DNA from 3 places in the Arthrobacter sp. G.S.26 genome. Region 2 is predicted to be linked to each of the others. Evidence: riboswitches for the same ligand, from Rfam matches in the RefSeq annotation. Region 2 holds a riboswitch; each other region holds the start of a gene.
What was found. Region 2 has a riboswitch for thiamine pyrophosphate ahead of ACRB8A_RS17770 (ECF transporter S component). Riboswitches for the same ligand answer to the same signal wherever they lie in the genome.

Region 1 (6,597 bases), 1.5 Mb from region 2:
CCGGGGACGGTGGTTCAGGGGCACAACTTCGCCGTCCTGGCCGGCGTAGCTCATGTCCACAGCGTACTTTTCGAGCTCGGCTTCGATGACGGCGAGGTCGGAGAGCGGGTCGCGGTCCGATTCGAGGGTGCCGCAGTCCAGGACGTGCACCAGGGCAGCGCAACGCTCCACGTGGCGCAGGAAGTGGTGGCCAAGGCCCTTGCCTTCGGACGCGCCTTCGATCAGGCCGGGAACGTCGGCGATGGTGAAGCGGACTTCGCCGGCCTGGACCACACCGAGGTTGGGGATCAGGGTGGTGAACGGGTAGTCGGCGATCTTGGGCCGGGCGGCTGACATCGCGGCGATGAGGCTGGACTTGCCGGCGGACGGGAAGCCCACCAAGGCGATATCGGCAATGGATTTCAGTTCCAGGACAACGTCGCTGGATTCGCCTTCAATGCCGAGCAGGGCGAAGCCCGGTGCGCGGCGTTTCTGGGAGGACAGGGCTGCGTTGCCCAGGCCGCCCAGGCCGCCTGCGGCGGCAACGTATTCGGTTCCTTCGCCAACGAGGTCGGCCAGGACGGTGCCGTCCTTGGACTTGACCACGGTGCCGTCGGGAACCGGGAGGATCAGGGTTTCGCCGTTCTTGCCGCCGCGCCAGTCGCCCATGCCGGGTCCACCGTTGGTGGCGTGCCGGTGCGGTGCGTGGTGGTAGTCCAGCAGCGTCGTGGTCTGGTGGTCGACGCGGAGGATGACGTTGCCGCCGTCGCCGCCGTTGCCGCCGTCGGGCCCGCCCAGGGGCTTGAACTTCTCGCGGTGGACGGAAACACACCCGTGGCCGCCGGTACCGCCGGATACGTGCAGTACTACCCGGTCTACAAAGCTGGCCACGTGGATCTCCTCAGTGCTGTTTCCTGGCAGCCTAAGGGCGCCAAAACGATTGTAATGCGGTTAAAAGAACAGTGGAGCGGACCATCAGGCCCGCTCCACCGCTTCAGAACTTGGTGTTACTCTGCAGCTGCAGCAGCAACGATGTTGACGACGCGACGACCGCGGCGGGTGCCGAATTCAACGGCTCCCGGGGTCAGCGCGAACAAGGTGTCGTCGCCGCCGCGGCCTACGCCGGCACCCGGGTGGAAGTGGGTGCCGCGCTGGCGGACGATGATCTCGCCGGCCGAAACAACCTGGCCACCGAAGCGCTTGACGCCCAGGTACTGAGCGTTTGAATCACGGCCGTTGCGAGTGGAGCTCGCGCCCTTTTTATGTGCCATCTGAAATGCCTGCCTCTAAATTCTGGGGAATCTGCTGAAAAACCGAAACGGTAACCGGGTGGTTACTTGATGCCAGTGATCTTGACCTTGGTCAGTTCCTGACGGTGACCCTGGCGCTTCTTGTACCCGGTCTTGTTCTTGAACTTCTGGATGACAATCTTCGGACCACGGAGGTCCTGAAGGATCTCAGCCGTTACGGTCACCTTGGCCAGGTCAGCAGCAGCGGTGGTGATCTTGTCACCATCCACCAGGAGCAGCGCGGGCAGCTCAATGGTGCTGCCAGCTCCACCGGCGACGCGGTTCAGGGTAACGAAGTCTCCAACGGAAACCTTCTCTTGCCGGCCGCCTGCGCGGACAATCGCGTACACCACTTGGGAACTCACTTCTCTCGACGTTTATTACTAAATTTGCGTGCGGAATCCAACTCGTAAATGGCTGGTTTCTCGCTGTGCCTCAACGCCGTGGGGTCATAACCCAAGTGTTGGCGTAAGCACCGAAGATCAAGAATACGCTAATTCCGTCGTCGGCTGCAAATGAGGCTGGCAGCGGCGGGTCGCCTGTGATAGCAACCACAGGCATGTACCGGCGCGGTACCGTGCCCCACCATAGTACCGGTACCGGAGCCGGCCCGCGTTCAGGAGTGCAGCCGCGGCGCGTCGAAGAATTCCATTTCAAGCCGGCAGGAGTGCCGGAAGGCGCCCACCATGGCTGCCCGCCCGGCTTCGGAGGAGTTGCGGGCGGCTTCATCAACAATGCCGATCGCCCGCCTGGTTGCCGCAGCAAAGTCCTCATCGGCGTACGTCCGCAGCCAGGCCGCGTAGGGGTGCCCCGCCGGCTCCCCCGCCGCGACGAACTGTGCATGGAGCGTCCGGCCGACTTCCGCGTAGAGCCAGAAGCACGGCAGGACCGCGGCGGCCAGCACCGCGTAACCGCCCGACGCCGAGGCCGCGGCCAGGTGGTCGACGTAGGACTTGGTGACGGGGCCAAGGTCCGGCTGGATGGTCCGCGACGCCAGCCAGGTCCGGTGCAGCTCCGACTCGACCTCAAGGCATTGCTGCGCGGAGCCCGCCCAGAACAGTTGTTCGGCTTCGGTGGGTGCCAAGGCGCTGGCGCGGGCCAGGACCCGCGAGTAGCCGTTAAGGTACAGGGCATCCTGGGAGAGGTAGTAAGCGAACTCACGCTCCGGGAGCGTGCCGGAGACCAGGCCCTGGATGAACGGCAGTTCGTAGATGGCTGCCAGGTCCGCGGCGGCTTCCTTCCACAGCAGCGCCTCGAACCGGCCGGGCGCAGGGACGGCCGTGAGGTGGTGGAAGTGGTGGACCGGTCCGTTGCCGGCGCCGACACCCAGCCGGTCCGACGCCGAAAGGGCACCGGCCAGCCACGGCTTAACTTCGCGCAGCGCGGCTTCCCAGTCCCCCAGCCGCGCCTGCACCGTGGCCATGGCAGAGGACAGCGAGCACCCGGTGCCGTGGCTGTTCCGGGTATCCACCCTCGCGCCCGGCACTTCCACCACCTCGGGGCCAAGCAGGCCCGCCGTGTTCACCAGCGCGTCAGGGCAGCCCGGTCCCTGCAGGTGGCCGCCTTTGACCAGGATGGTGGCCCCGGTGGCGAGGGCGAGGAGCCTTCCCTGGTCCAGTGCCCCCGCCCAGGTCTGTTGGACGTCGCCGTCCACCAGGACAGCAAGTTCGGCCAGGTTGGGGGTGATCAGGTGCGCCAGCGGCAGCAGTTCCCGCAGCGCTGTCTCCGCCGGAGCCTGCAGCAGCCTGTCGCCGCTGGTGGCCACCATAACGGGATCAAGGACCACAACGGCGGGCCGCACTTCCTCGAGCCAGGTGCGGACGGTGCGGATGGAGTCAGCATCGCCCAGCATGCCGATTTTGACGGCGTCGATGGTGATGTCCGCGCTGACAGCTTCAAGCTGCCGGGCCAGGAAGTCCGCCGGCGGGATATGGACAGCCTGCACCCCCAGGGTGTTTTGCGCCGTGAGGGCCGTAATGGCGGCCATTCCATAGCCACCGTGCGCAGCGATGCTTTTAAGGTCCGCCTGCACCCCTGCCCCACCGGACGGGTCGGAACCGGCGATGGAGAGCACCCGGGGAATGACCCGGCGAATGGCTTCCGAGGTGTCCGCAGCAGGCGTGGTGGCAGCAGCAGGTGTGGCTGCGCCAGACGCGGTAAGGGTCGAAGACAAGAGACATCCCTTCGCCGGTGCTAACCGGACAGGTTCAACGGGTGTGGATCTCAGCCGGCCCTGTGCGCGGCACCCCGTGTCGGTCCCCAGCCTAGCTGTTCCGCCACCGGACAGGGAAAGGTGACGCCGGCTGCCCGCTGACAACGCCGGAGGCCCGGAACCGGCACTGATGTGCGGTTCCCGGCCTCCGATGCAGGTGGGGCAGTGCCCCTGGTCCCTAGAGCTCCGACGCCGGAACGCCCACACCCAGGATGATGGGTGCAGCGGCCGGTGCCTTGGCGGCGGCAGCCGCCGCGGGCTCCGGTGCCTTAGCGGAATGGGTGTGCGCAGGGGTGGCCGACGGCGCACTCTGGTGCTGCTGCACCGAGGTTTCGTTGGCTGCGCCCTGGGCACGGCTGGCACTGCGGTTGCGGCGCGGCCGGCGCTGCGTTGACTGCTCCAGCGTGTGGTCCGAGTAGTCCTTTTCCGGGGCTGCGGCGGGCGCAGCAACGGGGACTGCAGCCGGCGCAGCTGCAACGGGTGCTGCCGCTGCGGGAGCAGCTGCAGGTGCCGTCAGCGGTTCGCCGAGGTGCGCGAAGGCTTCGGCCAGGCGGTCCAGCGTGAGCGCCGGCTGCGACTGCTGGTCACCGGCGTGCTCAACAAACGGAAGGACAACTTCCTCTCCCCCGAAGGTCAGCACCGCCCCGGGGCGTGCGGGAGCGTCGGCGTCGTGCGAACCGGCGTCCACGGGCGTGGCGGGTACCTGCCTGGCGGCGGCGATTTCGTCGTCGTGCAGGTGCGCGGCGTGCGCGGCTGCTGCGATGTTCGCCAGGGCCAGCCGGGTGGCTTCAGCCTTGGCGTGCCGCTCCGGGTCCACGGGTTCCGGGTGCACGGTGTGCGCCTGGACCGGGGCTGCCGGCGCCAGCTCGGGCTGCTGGCCGCCACGGCCGCGGCGGCGCTTGCGCTCCGGGCGTGTGCCCTGCTGGTTGTTGTCAACGCGTTCGGGGCGGGGCTCCGGGCTGCGGAAATCGTTGGGACGGTGTTCCTGCCGGGTGTCGGCGCGCTGGACGTGGTGCTCGGCTGCCACAATCGTGGCGCGGCGGTGCTCCACCGGGTCGTCGTGGGTGACCACACCGCGCCCGGCGCAGGCCTCGCACTGCTCGCCGAAGACTTCCAGGAGCCCGGTGCCCATGCGTTTGCGGGTCATCTGGACCAGGCCCAGCGAGGTCACTTCGGCCACTTGGTGCTTGGTCCGGTCCCGGCCCAGGCATTCCACCATGCGGCGCAGCACCAGGTCACGGTTGGATTCCAGGACCATGTCGATGAAGTCGATGACGATGATGCCGCCGATGTCACGGAGCCGGAGCTGGCGGACCACTTCCTCGGCAGCTTCCAGGTTGTTCTTCGTGACGGTCTCTTCGAGGTTGCCGCCGCTGCCGGTGAACTTGCCGGTGTTGACGTCCACCACGGTCATGGCTTCGGTGCGGTCGATCACCAGGGAACCGCCGGAGGGCAGGAAAACCTTGCGCTCCAGGGCCTTGTGGATCTGCTCGTCGATGCGCCAGGCAGCGAAGATGTCCTGGTCCTTGGTCCACTTTTCCAACCGGCCCACCAGGTCCGGGGCAACGTAGGTCACGTACGCCTCGATGGTGTCCCAGGCTTCCTCGCCGGAGACGATCAGCTTGGAGAAGTCCTCGTTGAAGACGTCGCGGACCACCTTGATGGTGAGGTCCGGTTCGCCGTACAGCAGTTCCGGGGCGAGGATCTTGGTGGAAGTGGACTGGCTTTCGATGCCTTCCCACTGGGCGCGCAACCGGTTGATGTCGTGCGTCAGCTCCTCCTCGGAGGCACCTTCGGCTGCGGTGCGGACGATGACACCGGCGTGCTCCGGCAGTCGGTCCTTAAGGATCCGCTTGAGGCGGTTGCGTTCGACGTCGGGCAGCTTGCGGGAGATACCGGTCATGGAACCGCCGGGCACGTACACCAGGTAACGGCCCGGCAGGGAGATCTGGCTGGTGAGGCGGGCACCCTTGTGGCCCACGGGGTCCTTGGTCACCTGGACCAGGACGGTGTCGCCGGACTTGAGGGCGTTCTCGATGCGGCGCTGCTTGCCTTCAAGGTTGACGGCGTCCCAGTTGACCTCGCCGGCGTACAGGACGGCATTGCGGCCGCGGCCGATGTCCACAAAAGCGGCTTCCATGGAGGGCAGGACGTTCTGGACCTTGCCCAGGTAGACGTTGCCGATCAGGGAATCCTGCTGGGTCTTGGACACAAAGTGCTCGGCCAGGACACCGTCCTCGAGGACCGCGATCTGGATTCTGTCGTCGCGCTGGCGGACGATCATCTGGCGGTCCACCGATTCACGGCGGGCCAGGAACTCAGCCTCCGTGATCACGGTACGGCGGCGGCCGGTGTCGCGGGATTCGCGGCGGCGCTGCTTCTTGGCCTCCAGGCGGGTGGAGCCCTTAACGCTCGTCACCCGGTTGTTGACCACGGGCTCGCTGGCTGCACGGGGGGCGCGGACGCGGGTCACCGTGTTGGGCGGGTCGTCATCGCCGCCTCCGGTCAGTTCCAGGTCCTGGTCGCCGCGGCGGCGGCGCCGGCGACGGCGGGAGGTCACGCCGTCGTCCAGCTGGCCGGCCGCGTCGGAATCGTCTTCGTCCTGCTCATCGGAACCGGCATCGTCACCGTCGCCGGTGTCGGTGGCGTCGCGGTCCAGGCGGCTGCGTCCCCGGCGGCCGCGGCTGCGGCGCCGGCGGCGGCTGGCGGAATCGTCCTGGTCGCCGTCCTCGGCGTCGTCCTCATCCGGCTCTTCAACGGCAGCAGCGGGGCGCACCACCGTGGTGAGGTCCGGGGCCTGGAAAAGAACGGAGGAACCGGCGCCGGGCTCCATAAACAGGGAACCGAAGGCGGACAGCGAGGCCGTGGCGGAATCGTCGGAGCCCTGCGCAGCGGGGGCTTCGAGAGGGGTGCTGAGGGGCGTTTCGTCGGGAGCCTGTGCGTCGGCTGCCGGAACCGGCCCGGCCGAGACGTGCGCGTTCAGGGCTTCTTCGGTGACCTCGGGAGCCTCGAGGGTGGGCTCCGCAAGGACGGGCTCCGCGACAACCGGCTCCGCGATGGCCGGGGCTGCTGCCGGCGGGGCGACGGATTCGGTGGCCGGGGCCGGCGCGGCCGGCT
Region 2 (6,597 bases):
ACGGCAACCAGCGGCAGTGACTGGACGAACATCATGGGCCAGTAACGGCAGAATTTCCGGGTGATGGCTTCGAGGTTCCGCTCGGCCATCAGATCGCCGAGGACCCGGTAGATGGGAAGGCATGCCGCCTGGGCCATCCAGGGCACGGTGATGGAGGATGCCAGCACCACGAGCGTCAGGGGCACCCCATCCACGTCAACGGCAGCCATTGTGGGGCTGACCAACGGGTAGACAACGTTGAGCAAAAGAACGGGTGAAAGGTACAGCAGGAGCGCAGAGCCCAACCTTTCAGTCGAGGCAACTGCCCCGCTGTTGGGACCGGCAATGCCTGGCTTGATGATCAGGGCGAGAGCCAGCAGGAACGGGACCGCTGCTGCGGCAAGAACGGGAAAACCGGCGGAGCCGGGAAAAAGCTGCACGGTTGCGGGCACAAGTGCGGACAGCGCCAGTCCCACCACAACGATCAACGACATCTGGCGGGTGTAGGAATCGTGAAATAAGGACTTCAAGATGATCTGGTTCTTTCCTCTGGATCAAGCCCCTGCCCTCGAGCTGCGGGCATGGAAAAGCCCACCGGTCTCTCTCGTCAGCGATTGAGGCGCGGCAGGCGCGATGGGCACTCATGTTGGTGTTGGGTCGGTTGTGCAGGAGAAGGGGAGTCGACGGCGGACTGGGGGGCCGGCCCGGTCTCAGAGGCAGGCTTCCGCCGCCGACTCCGGCTGGTACCGGCCCCACTTGGAAGGCCGGAAATCTACAAATCTAATTCCACGCAAAACTTCACGGAAAAACCCGAGTAGGCAGTACTCTATTTTTTTCCAATGCACTACTTGGTTTCTTGGCAGCGCCGCTGGAATGACCCAACCCAGCGGCCTCCGCTGGTAAACCATTGCGTCCGGTTCAGGCAACAAGAAACATTCAATCAACCACTCCTCAGAAACTACTTTGAGAAAGATCAAGATCTGATCAATGCTCGAAAAGATTCTCAGGAATTCCTCAGTATTATCCAAGGCCCGTTGCTGAGGACCTGTTCGCCCACGTCAGTAGCTGATGGCCTGCTGTTTTGCCGCGCCGTGACGCTGTTCACAAACGGCCGACGCGCATTATCGTCGACCCCATTCACAACCCTGGGTAATGTGATGCGGATCGCACGCCGTAAGCTTTTGTCCGTCTCAAATGCCGGCACCCTGCCGGGCCTGGAAATTGACGGAGAATATCATCGAAGATACCCCTGGAGTCCGCCTCAAAAAGGGACCTGATCCCAAGGCTGGTGTTTGCCTGAATTTCCCACTGAGCCATCCGCGGGGTTGGCGGTGCCGAATCCACAGGTAATGCATAAAGCCCGGACCGGCTGTGCGTGCCGGGACAGTTACTACATGGAAGGAAGCAGTTGTGGAGCGCGGTGTAGCAGTAGTGATCGAAGACGACAACGACGTAAGGGCTGCGCTTGCTGCGATTTTCCGGCAGGCAGGGTTCGCTGTGCACCAGGCGACATCGGGTGCTGAAGGACTGGACCAGGTACGGACGCACAACCCTGACATCGTGACCCTCGACATCGGCCTGCCGGACTTTGATGGGCTTGAAGCGTCCCGGCGCATCAGGACCTTCAGTGACGCTTACGTGGTGATCATCAGTGGGCGTGCAGACGAGGCGGATGCGTTGCTTGGCTTTGAGGCGGGCGCTGACGATTACATCGTCAAACCCTTCCGTGCCCGGGAACTTCGGGCCCGCATCAAGGCGATGCTCCGCAGGCCGCGGGCCTCCAGCCCGGGTGGGGCGGGCAGCAGCCAAGGGGACGCCGCTGCGGGTTCCGGTGACGGGACTTTCACGCGGGAGGCGACGTATGACAGTTTCGACTACGTCCACAAGGGCCTGGCTTTGCACGAGGGAACCCGGCAGGCTGCCGTGGACGGCGTACCCGTCGCCCTGACGCGGAGCCAGTTCGACATCCTCCTGGTGCTGATGAAAAAACGGCGGACCATCCAGGCGAAGGCCGACCTGGTGCGCTACCTTCGACATGACAGCTACGACGGCTCCTTTGTGGGCGCCACGGAGGAACGCGCGGTGGAGGTCCACGTCAGCAACCTCCGTAAACGTCTCGGGGAAAACCCCAGGAAGCCGCGGTGGGTGGAGACGGTGCACGGTGTGGGCTACCGCCTCACGCCGCCGGTGCCGCGCCGGCAGGGCAGGCAACAGGACTGAATGCTGAACCCGCTGCTTTTCAGCTGCCCTGGGCCGGGGTGAGGATTTCGCGCAGGGCTTCGACCACCAGGTTGTGGTCCTGGACCTGCGGGAGGCCGGATACCGTGACAGTGGCGACGGACCCGACGCCGGCCACGTACAAGGGGAAAGACCCGCCGTGGGCTGCGTAGCGGGACTGGTCGAACCAGGCGTTGTCCTCGATCCGGCCGCCGTTCCGCCGGCCCCGAAGGCCGACCAGCAGGGACGGCACCTCGTAGCGGGCCGCTGTGGCCTTCTTCGCCCGGATCCACTGCTCGTTGTCCGGAGTGGCGCCGGGAAGCGCCACGTGGAAGAGCACCTGCTCACTCCTGGAAATATCAATGGCAATGGGCAGGCTCCGCTCCTTTCCCAGCTCCACCAACAGCAACCCGAGGTTCAGGGCGTCATCCAGCGAAAAGCCGGGAAACTGCAGTTCCCTGGTCTCGGCTTCGATCCTGGCAATGAAGGCGTCCAGCGAACCCTCAGGCTGGGCATCGGCGGAGTCCGGATCGAAGTCGGTCACAAGCGGTGAATTGGCGGTCATGGCCCACAATCTACCCCGCCCAGGTGTAAACTGGGCAGGCCCAACAGGGCAGCTTTAACCAACCACTGAAACATTCAACGACAGGGGAGCGCAGCCGTCGGGCATCACTGGCATTTGCCAGGATCCGCAGGTGGGCGCTGAGAGTGCGGACAGCCGCAGACCCTCGAACCTGATCCGGTTAGTACCGGCGCAAGGGAGTCGAGTTCTCGAAGTGCGCGGAAAATGGCGGCAGCAACCGCCACCCGTGTCCACTTTCCCCTCCTGTTACCCAGGAGGACCACCATGAGCACTGCAGCAATCAAGAAGACCACCAGCAGGTCCTGGCGCGTCGTGGACATCGTCGTCGCAGCCCTGATCGCGATTGCCGGCGGCATCATTTTCTGGGCCTGGTCCCAGGGTGCTGCGGCCGTTTCCGCGCCGATGAACGCCGTCTATCCGCCCCTGACCGGCCTCCTGGCCGGCGGCTGGATGATCCCGGCCGTCCTGGGCATGCTGATCATCCGGAAACCAGGTGCCGCACTTTTCTGCGAAACCATCGCCGCGACGGGTGAGCTGTTTATGGGCTCGCAGTACGGCGCGTCGGTGCTGTTTTCCGGGTTCGTCCAGGGCCTGGGCGCCGAGATCATTTTCGCCATCTTCGTCTACCGGAAGTTCAACCTTCCTGTCTCCCTGCTGGCCGGCGCGGGTGCCGGACTCTTCTGCGGCCTGAACGATTCGTTCGCGCCGTGGGGCTGGAACATTGCCTATTCGGGCGGCGACAAACTCGCCTACATCGTCTTCACCGCCATCTCCGGCGCAGTCATCGCCGGCGCCCTCTCCTGGATCGCCACCCGCGGCCTGGCCAGGACCGGCGTGCTGGCTTCCTTCGCCTCCCGGAAGGCCGCATCGGAGCCTGCCTTCTCCTGATGCCTGCACCTTCCCAGCACGGCAGCCCGGCGGTCCGGCCCGCAGCGGTCAGTGCCCGCGGGTGGGGCTGGCGCCATGCCGGCCGTACCAGGCCCGCCGTCCACGCCCTTGACCTGGATATCCGGCCCGGCGAGCGGGTCCTCCTTTTGGGCTCCTCCGGAGCCGGTAAGTCCACGCTGCTCCACGCCCTCGCAGGGGTGCTGGGGGATGCGGACGACGACGGCGAAGCGGCGGAGTCGGACGAGTCCGGTTCGCTGCTGGTGGACGGCGCCCCGCCCCGGTCCCAGCGCGGCCGCGCCGGCCTGATGCAGCAGGACCCGGAAACGCAGGTGGTCCTCTCCAGGGTGGGCGACGATGTTGCCTTCGGCGCCGAAAACCTCGCGGTGCCCCGGGACACTATCTGGGCCCGCGTGCACGAGGCGTTGGCCGACGTCGGGCTCTCCCACCTTTCGCTGGACCACCCGACGTCGGCCCTTTCAGGCGGGCAGAAGCAGCGCCTGGCGCTGGCGGGAATCCTCGCCATGCGGCCAGGCCTGATCCTGCTGGATGAGCCCACGGCGAACCTGGACCCGGCCGGTGTCCTGGAGGTCCGCGACGCCGTGGCCAGATGCCTGGACAAAACGGGAGCCACGCTGGTGGTGGTGGAGCACCGCGTGGGCGTGTGGAAAGACGTGGTGGACCGGATCGTGGTGCTGCAGCCGGGAGCGGCGTCGGACCCGGCCGTGCTCCTTGACGGGCCGCCGGATCTGGTGCTGGAAAGCGCCCGGGACATGCTGAAGGCCGCCGGCGTCTGGGTCCCGGGATACGTTCCGGCAACCCGCTCCCGCGCGGCGGGCTCCCCGGCCGACGGCGACCTGCTTCTTGCCGCGGACAATCTGGCGGTGTCCCGTGAACGGCCCCGCCGCAGCAGGTTCCGCAAAATTCCGCCGGTTCCCGTCCAGGAAGGAATCGACGCGCAGGTAATTTCCGGGCAGGCGCTGGCCATCACGGGTCCCAACGGCGCCGGAAAATCCACCTTCGCCCTGACGCTGGGCGGATTACTGGCTCCGGTTGCCGGGACCGTCGGGGCGGAGCCACGGCTGGGCCAGGGTGCCGGCCCGGATCCCTACCGCTGGAAGGCCGAGCAGTTGATCGAGCGGATCGGCACGGTGTTCCAGGAGCCTGAACACCAGTTCGTCACCGGCCGGGTGCTGGACGAACTGCAGTTCGGTCCCAGGCACTTGGGCCATGGCGCGGAACGGGTGGATGAGCTGCTGGAAAGGCTGCGGCTGACCGGTTTGGTGGGCGCGAATCCCTACACGCTCTCGGGTGGCGAGAAGCGGCGGCTTTCCGTGGCCACCGTCCTGGCCGCGAGTCCCAGGGTCCTGATCCTGGACGAGCCCACGTTCGGGCAGGACGCCAACACCTGGGCCGAGCTGGCATCGTTCCTCACCGAACTCCTGGACACCGGCACCGCTGTGGTCTCGGTGACGCATGATGCCGAATTCACCGCCGCCCTGGGCGGGGCCGAGCTGCGACTGTCAGCTCCGGAGCGGGTGGCGCCATGAGGCAGGAGCTGAACCTTTCCGGCGGAACCGCCGTGCTGACCCGCGCCAACCCGCTGAGCAAATTTGCCGCCGTTTTCCTGGTCACGCTGGTTCTGGCGCTGTCCATCGACTGGGTTTCCGCGTCCGTTGCGCTCGCCTGCGAACTGCTGCTGTTCCCCCTGGCGGGGCTCACGCTGACGCTGCTGTGGCAGCGTGGCTGGCCGTTGATCCTGGCGGCGGCCGTCGGCGGCTGGAGTACCTCCATCCTGGCAGCGGACAGCGGAAGGACGCTGATCGACGTCGGGATCTGGACCATGAGCGAGGGTTCGCTGGAAACCGGCGCCGGATTCCTGCTCCGCGGCCTGGCCATCGCCCTTCCCGCTGTGCTGCTGATGAGCTGTACCGATCCCACTGACCTGGCCGACGCGCTGGCCCAGAAGGCCCGGCTGCCGCACCGGTTTGTCCTGGGGACGCTCGCGGCAATGCGGCTGGTGGGGCTGATGGCGGAGGAATGGCAGACCATCGGGATGGCGCGCCGGGCCCGCGGCGTGGGTTCGCGCGGCAGCGTGGGCCAGCGGATCAAGGCCACGCTGGGACAAAGCTTCGGACTCCTGGTGCAGGCGATCCGGCGGGCCTCCAGGCTCGCCGTGACCATGGAAGCGAGGGGTTTCGGCGGCGGCGAACGGACCTGGGCCCGTGAGTCCACCTTTAGCGCGCTCGATGTGTGGGTGGTTGCCGGTGGTGCCCTGATCTCCGGCCTTGCCGTCACTGCTGCCGTGTCGGCCGGAACGTGGAACATGGTGTGGCTGGGGCAATAGGTCCTTATCCTGTTGGCAAAACCATTGATCTTCCCGAAACACACTGATAGTTTCGGGAAATCGGTTTCTCGACAAAGGTGGATACCCAATGGCGCGTAAAAACATCCGTGGAACCCGGAAGATCATTGCAGTGGCAACAGCCCTAAGCCTTTTGGGCTTCACCGTTGCCTGCTCCAATGATTCGTCCGGCGAATCAGGCTCAGGGCAGCAGGAGATCCGGTTCGCCTGGTGGGGAAACGCCACCCGCGCGGACCTGACCAGCAAGGCCATCGCCGCCTTCGAAGCACAAAACCCCGATATCAAGGTCAAGCCCGAGTACGGCGACATTTCGGGCTACTTCGACAAGCTCGCCACCCAGGTCGCGGCCAATGACGCCCCGGATGTGATCACCATGGGCGGCGCCTACCCCGCCGAGTACGCCAACCGCGGGGCCCTGCTTGACCTGTCCACGGTGGGCGACGCCCTGGACCTGTCCGGCATCGACCAGGGCGCCCTGCAGAACGGGCAGGTGGATGGCAAGCAGTACGGCATCTCCACCGGCGCCAACGCGCTGGCCATCGTGGCCAACCCGGCCGTCTTCGAGGCC
Region 3 (6,597 bases), 1.0 Mb from region 2:
ACCTGATCTACCGTTTAGCTTGGCGCGGAATCTCTCGCTTCCCCAAAGAGTCCTAGACTACAAAGGAGACATCAGCAACGAACTTTGACTGGCTGGGAGGCCCCCTGTGGAAATTAAGATCGGCATTCAGAATGTTGGCCGCGAAATTGTGCTGGAATCCACGCAGGACGCGGATTCGGTGGCCAAGGTTGTGGAAGAGGCCATCACCAAAGGCACCGAGTTGCGCCTGAAGGATGAAAAGGGCCGTCTGGTCATTGTTCCCGGCAAGGCCCTCGCGTACGTGGAAATCGGTGCCGAAGAAGCCCGCCGGGTCGGTTTCGGCCAGTTCTGACGCGCTGCCTGCAAGGTAATAAAGGAGCCCCATGCTTTCGCTGACCATCGTTGTCCTGGCCGCCGTCGCGGTGGGGTTAATAGTGTGGGCCAATGACAAACGCCATGCCAAGTACGGGGCAGGCCTGCCCGCCGGCGTTTCGGTAAGCGTCGCGGCCCTTGCCTGGCTCATCCTGATGGCTGCGGGCTTCGGGTACCGTCCCGGCCTGACCTGGCTGCCGTGGGTCCTGCCCATCGTGCTGGGGGCTGCCGCCGCCGTGGCCGCCGCCGTTTACCTGGGCTCTACCCGGGCCCGGCAGGACACCGATAGGCTCACTGCGGTGCTGCGGCGCTGACGCCAAGCCAAAGTCCTGTGGCCACCACCCGTTGAGGTGGTGGCCACAGGACTTTAAGGGCGTCCGACGGCGGCAGCCGGCTTAGAGGAATTCGGCCCGGCCGGCCATGGCTGAGGAAGCCAACGCATGTTCCCGGCGCGGGATCCGGCCGGCCGCTGCGGCCATCCTGCCGGCTTTGACAGCGTGTTTGAAGGCCTCCCCCATCAGGACCGGGTTCTGGGCGCGGGTCACGGCCGTGGCAAGCAGCACGGCATCGCAGCCCAGCTCCATGGCCAGGGCAGCATCGGATGCCGTCCCGATTCCGGCGTCCAGCACCACCGGCACCGAGGCGCGGGAAACAATCAGTTCGATGTTGTGGGGGTTGAGGATGCCCAGGCCGGTGCCGATCGGTGAGCCCAGCGGCATCACCGCGGCGGCTCCGAGGTTCTCCAGCCGCAAAGCCAGGACGGGGTCATCATTGGTGTAGGCAAACACCTTGAAGCCGCGGTTAACCAGCTGTTCCGTGGCATCCACCAGTTCCACGGCGTCCGGCAGCAGCGTGTGTTCGTCGGCGATGACTTCGAGTTTCACCCAGTCCGTCTCCAGTGCTTCGCGGGCCAGTTCGGCGGTCAGGACGGCGTCGCGGGCGGTGAAACAGCCGGCGGTGTTGGGCAGGACCCGGATGCCGTGGTCCACCAGCAGCTGGAACAGCGAGCCGGTTTCTGCCGTGGAGTACCGGCGCATGGCCACGGTGGTCAGGGCCGTCCCGGAAGCGATCAGGGCGGCTCCGAGCCCGTCGAGGCTGGGGGCGCCACCGGTGCCCATAATGAGCCGCGAGGCCAGGGCGACGCCGTCAATGACCAGGTCATCGCGGCCTGTGCCACCGGCCTGGTTCAGCAGTTCGGTGTTGGTGTTGGCCATGGCCCTAACCGCCCTGGACTGCCGTGACGAGTTCAACGTCGTCGCCGTCCGCGAGCGCCGTGGCGGACCATTGGCTGCGCGGCACCACCTGGGCGTTCTGCGCCACCGCCACCCCCAGCCGTGCGCCGTCGGCGGCCTGCCCATTGGCTGCGAGGACGCGGCCGGTGACCTGGCTGACCAGCATGCTGATGGACGCGCTGTCCACCACCGCATGTGGAGTTCCGTTCAGGGTGATGTTCATGCTGTCTCCTTGATGGTGCGGGGAAGGTGAGGGGCAAAACCGGAGAACCGGGCGGGGTTGAAGGGTGCCCAACGGGGATCAGCGTGACCGTCCATCAGGTCGCGGCAGATGGCTGCGGCTGCGGGGGCCAGGAGGATGCCGTGGCGGAAGAAGCCGGTGGCAATGATCAGGCCCGGCACGTGCGCGGCCATCCCGAAGCCCGCGTCCGCACCGGTGCCGTCCGGTGCAGGCACCCGGCCCAGGAGGGGAGCGTTGTCCGGAGTGCCGGGCCGTGCCCGGGCGGTGCTCTCCAGCAGCTCGAGCTCGGCAACGGCAGGCACCAGGGCCTGGGCGTCCCGCAGAAGCTGATACACCCCACCCGCGGAGACCGCGGTGGGGCCGGCCAGGGCATCCTCGCGCTGGGTGGCGCCGATCACCACCGTGCCATCCTGCCGCGGCACGATGTAGACGGGGACGCCGTGGACCAGACCGCGGACTGTGGAGCCCAGCAGTGGGCGCAGGTGCTGTGGCACGGCGAGCCGCAGGATGTCGCCGTGTACCGGCCGCAACGGCAGGCTCAGGCCGGGGGGAAGGCCACCCAGTGCTGCCGCCTGCAGCCCGTTGGCCACCACGGTTTCGGCCGCCCGGACCGTCCCGCCACCGGCGAGCTGCACACCTGCGACGGCACCGTCTTCCCACAGCAAGCCGCTGGCCTTGGCCGCTACCGCAAACGGATCGCCGGCGAGCGCACGCCGCATGCTGGCCAGCAGAAGCCGCGGATCCACCTGGTGGTCTGCTGGAGTATCGAAGGCGCAGGCGATGGCGGGGCCCAGCAATGGCTCCCGGCGGCGGGCCTCCCGGATGGTGAGCGGTTCCACGGTCAAACCGTTCGCCTGCTGCACAGCGCGCAGGTCCATCAACGCCCGGCGGTCGGCGGCGTCGGCGCCCACGGCTAGGGTCGGCGTCGTGAGGTATCCGGGGTCCCCGCCGGTGACGGCGAGATCCGCGGCGAAACCGGGCCAGAGGGCGGCGGCCGCAAGCATCAGCTCCAGGAGGTCCTCTTCCTGGTAATGCAGCTCGCTCACCGGCGCCAGCATTCCGGCGGCGGCCCAGCTGGCACCGGCGCCCGGCGCGTCATCGATCAGGAGCACGGACCGGCCGGAGCGGTACGCCTCCCAGGCGATGCTGTGGCCAACCACGCCGCCGCCAATCACTGCAACGTCGGCTTCCAACGCTCCGTGCGGGCGGTCATCGGGGGTAGCAGGCAGGGCGCCCATGTGTCTCCTTCCCTACGCCGGCATTACCCGGATCAGGTCAAGCGGTCGGCTCTGACGCCCTCTCAGCCCGGCGCTTTGTGACAGCTGCCGCGGGCTCCCGCAGTACCCGGCCAGTCTAGAGGAACTAGGCTGGCAGCCATGAATGTGACCCACTCCCCTGCCGCCGCTGATCCCCTGGCCACCGCTCCCGGCGCGGCCGCGCTCCACGCAGCACGGCTGTACCTGTGCACCGATGCCCGGAAGGACCGCGGCGACTTTGCCCGGTTCGTCGACGCGGCGTTTGCCGGTGGGGTGGACATCATCCAGCTTCGCGACAAAAGCATCGAGGCGGCCGAAGAGCTGGAGCTCCTGGCCGTGCTGAAGGAAGCCGCAGTCCGGCATGGCCGGCTCTGGGCTGTCAACGACAGGGCCGACGTCGCAGTGCTGTCCGGCGCCCCGGTTTTCCACATCGGCCAGAAGGACCTGCCGCTGCCCGCCGCCCGCACCCTGCTCAACGGCAACGCCGCCATCGGCTTGTCCAGCCACACCCCGGACCAGGTGGACGCGGCCCTCACGGCAGCCGCGGGACCTGCGGCGCTGGACTACTTCTGCGTGGGGCCCGTCTGGGCCACGCCCACCAAACCCGGCCGGGCCGCCGTCGGACTCGACTTGGTGCGCTACGCCGCGGCCGCAGCCGGCGACGACGTTCCCTGGTTCGCGATCGGCGGCGTGGATGACGGCAACATCGGTGAGCTGGTGGCCGCTGGGGCCCGCCGGGTGGTGGTGGTCCGCGCCATCACCGATGCCCCGAATCCCGCAGCAGCCGCGGCTTCCCTGCGCAGCGCGTTGGAATCCGCAGACGCGTAGCGGCAGCGTCCCTGCCCGTTCGGAAAAAACCGGGCTACGCTGGGCAACGTGCCACATCACCGGCTTGCACCCCAGGTCCACGACCACAACAACGCGCTCGAAGCCGCCCTCAGTGAGCTTCGGGTCGAGCTGGAGCTGCCCGGCAAATATCCGGCTGATGCCGTCCACGATGCCGAGGCCGCCGTGGCGGCCCTGCAGCTGCCGGGCGAGGACCTGACCGGCATTGAATTCGTCACCATTGACCCGGCGTCCTCCACTGACCTGGACCAGGCGGTCTTTATGGAGCGCGACGGCGACGGGTACCACGTGCTGTATGCCATCGCCGATGTGCCCGCTTTCGTCGCCCCCGGCGGGCCCCTGGACGCCGAGACCTGGCGCCGCGGCCAGACATTTTACGCCCCCAACGGGCGGATCCCGCTGCACCCCGAGGTGATCAGTGAAGCGGTCGGCAGCCTGCTGCCGGACCAGGAGTGCCCGGCGTTTGTCTGGGACTTCCGGCTGGACGCCCGCGCAGGGGTCACGTCCGTGACCGTACGGCGTGCACGGGTCCGCAGCCGGGAGAAACTCAGCTATAGGGGCGCGCAGGCGGACCTGGATGCCGGCACAGCGGGCCCGGTGCTGGAGCTGCTCAAGGAAGTGGGGCTAAAACGGGTGGAGCTGGAGCGGCTCCGCGGCGGCGCCAGCCTGAACATGCCCGAGCAGGAGATTGTCCAGCTGCCCGACGGCGGCTACCGGATTGCCGCCGCACCGCAACTGCCCGTGGAGGACTGGAACGCGCAGATCTCGCTGATGACCGGGATGGCCGCGGCGCAGCTGATGCTGGCCGGAAAGGTGGGAATCCTGCGCACCATGCCGGCCCCCGACGAGCGGTCGCTGCACCACTTCCGGCTGCAGACCGAGGCCCTCGGGAAACCATGGGACGGGGCCGCCAGTTACGGCGAGTACCTGCGCACCCTGGACGCGGCCGAACCCCGCCAACTGGCCATCCTGCATTCGGCGGGCATGCTGTTCCGTGGTGCTGCATATACAGCCTTTGACGGGACCGTGCCGGAGAACGTTGTCCAGTCCGCCATCGGCGCCGCGTACGCCCACACCACTGCTCCCCTGCGCCGCCTGGTGGACCGTTTTGTGCTGGTGATCTGCGAGGCCCTGAGCAACGGCCGGGACGTCCCCGGCTGGGCGCGGGAGGCGCTGCCTTCCCTCCCCGAGGTCATGGCCGGCTCCGACCAGCTGGCATCCCGGATGGAACGCATGGCCCTGGACACCGTGGAGGCTGCACTGCTGGTCAACCATGTGGGGCAGGAATTCGACGCGGTAGTGATTGCCGGTTCGAAGCCGGCCAAGGACAACGGCAATGGAAACGGCGCCGGCAATGGGAAGAACGGGAACGGCGGATCAGGCACCATCCAGATCGCCGAGCCCGCAGTGACCGCCCGCTGCGCCGGAGAGCTGAAGTCCGGCACCAAGGTCCGGGTCCGGCTGGTCTCCTCGGATATCGCCGCCCGTAAAGTCCACTTTGAGCTGGTGGCCTGAGCCCGACGGTTCGCCGCGGGGCACCAAAGCCGGGTTCCCGGGCCCGTGCCGTTAGACTGGAAAAGTAGAAACGGATGCCCGGTCGTTGATTTCCTTGATTTGAAACCAACAAGCCCGCCCCTACGCGATCTTGAGATTGACCCGCTGGTCACCAGTGCCAGCATTTAGATAGCCCGCGATCGGCTTCCACTGGAATTGCTTGCGCGCTTCGAGCGTGCTCCGGAACGGCCCAGGCCGGCCCGTTGAGCAGGCAGCGCCCTCGCCCAAATGAATAAGGAAACTCCCTGTGAGTGAATTGCACACGCACCAGCTTCTGACCGATGAGTCCGGCACCGAGACCATCGAGCCCGAAGAAACCATTATTTCGGACGAAAAGCCGCACGAAATCGAAGAAAAGTCGTTCGCCGACTACAACGTCCGCGCCGACATCGTGGAGTCCCTGGCCGACGCCGGGATCACCCACCCCTTCCCCATCCAGGCCATGACCCTGCCGGTGGCACTGTCCGGCCACGACATCATCGGCCAGGCCAAGACCGGCACCGGCAAAACCCTGGGCTTCGGTATTCCCGCGCTCCAGCGTGTGGTGGGCCGCGATGATGCAGGCTTCGACAAGCTGCCCGTCCCCGGCGCCCCGCAGGCCCTGGTGATCGTGCCCACGCGCGAGCTCGCCGTGCAGGTGGCCAGCGACCTCGAGACCGCTTCCCGCAAACGCAACGCGCGCATCGCCACCATCTACGGCGGCCGTGCCTACGAGCCCCAGGTGGATGCGCTGCAGAAGGGTGTCGAGATTGTGGTGGGCACCCCCGGCCGCCTGATCGACCTTTACAAGCAGAAGCACCTGAGCCTGAAGAACGTCCGCATCGTGATCCTGGACGAGGCTGACGAGATGCTGGACCTCGGCTTCCTGCCGGACGTTGAAACCCTCATCGCCGGCACCCCCGCCGTCCGCCAGACGCTGCTGTTCTCCGCCACCATGCCCGGCCCGGTCATCGCCATGGCCCGCCGCTACATGACCCAGCCCACCCACATCCGGGCCGCTGACCCGGATGATGAGGGCCTGACCAAGCGCGACATCCGCCAGCTCATCTACCGCGCCCACGCCATGGACAAGATCGAGGTGGTGGCCCGCATCCTGCAGTCCCGTGGCCGCGGCCGG

Region 1: it holds a riboswitch for thiamine pyrophosphate, as region 2 does, so the genes downstream of both, thiD (bifunctional hydroxymethylpyrimidine kinase/phosphomethylpyrimidine kinase) here and ACRB8A_RS17770 (ECF transporter S component) in region 2, are expected to answer to the same signal.
Region 3: it holds a riboswitch for thiamine pyrophosphate, as region 2 does, so the genes downstream of both, thiO (glycine oxidase ThiO) here and ACRB8A_RS17770 (ECF transporter S component) in region 2, are expected to answer to the same signal.

The regions. Positions count from the first base shown of each region.
Region 1 covers NZ_CP193752.1:2,352,680-2,359,276, forward strand. Annotated here, with positions in the region: gene obgE (GTPase ObgE) at 1-870, opposite strand, end outside; gene rpmA (50S ribosomal protein L27) at 987-1,250, opposite strand; gene rplU (50S ribosomal protein L21) at 1,313-1,621, opposite strand; gene thiD (bifunctional hydroxymethylpyrimidine kinase/phosphomethylpyrimidine kinase) at 1,885-3,441, opposite strand; TPP riboswitch at 3,431-3,528, opposite strand; gene ACRB8A_RS10740 (Rne/Rng family ribonuclease) at 3,659-6,597, opposite strand, start outside.
Region 2 covers NZ_CP193752.1:3,865,914-3,872,510, reverse strand. Annotated here, with positions in the region: gene ACRB8A_RS17785 (hypothetical protein) at 1-509, opposite strand, end outside; gene ACRB8A_RS17780 (response regulator transcription factor) at 1,390-2,199, shown strand; gene ACRB8A_RS17775 (heme-degrading domain-containing protein) at 2,219-2,761, opposite strand; TPP riboswitch at 2,834-2,975, shown strand; gene ACRB8A_RS17770 (ECF transporter S component) at 3,044-3,667, shown strand; gene ACRB8A_RS17765 (ABC transporter ATP-binding protein) at 3,667-5,214, shown strand; gene ACRB8A_RS17760 (energy-coupling factor transporter transmembrane component T family protein) at 5,211-6,011, shown strand; gene ACRB8A_RS17755 (ABC transporter substrate-binding protein) at 6,100-6,597, shown strand, end outside.
Region 3 covers NZ_CP193752.1:2,837,445-2,844,041, forward strand. Annotated here, with positions in the region: gene ACRB8A_RS12945 (TetR/AcrR family transcriptional regulator) at 1-56, shown strand, start outside; gene ACRB8A_RS12950 (DUF3107 domain-containing protein) at 107-331, shown strand; gene ACRB8A_RS12955 (hypothetical protein) at 363-665, shown strand; gene ACRB8A_RS12960 (thiazole synthase) at 747-1,565, opposite strand; gene thiS (sulfur carrier protein ThiS) at 1,570-1,806, opposite strand; gene thiO (glycine oxidase ThiO) at 1,803-3,062, opposite strand; TPP riboswitch at 3,055-3,173, opposite strand; gene thiE (thiamine phosphate synthase) at 3,201-3,908, shown strand; gene ACRB8A_RS12980 (RNB domain-containing ribonuclease) at 3,957-5,441, shown strand; gene ACRB8A_RS12985 (DEAD/DEAH box helicase) at 5,728-6,597, shown strand, end outside.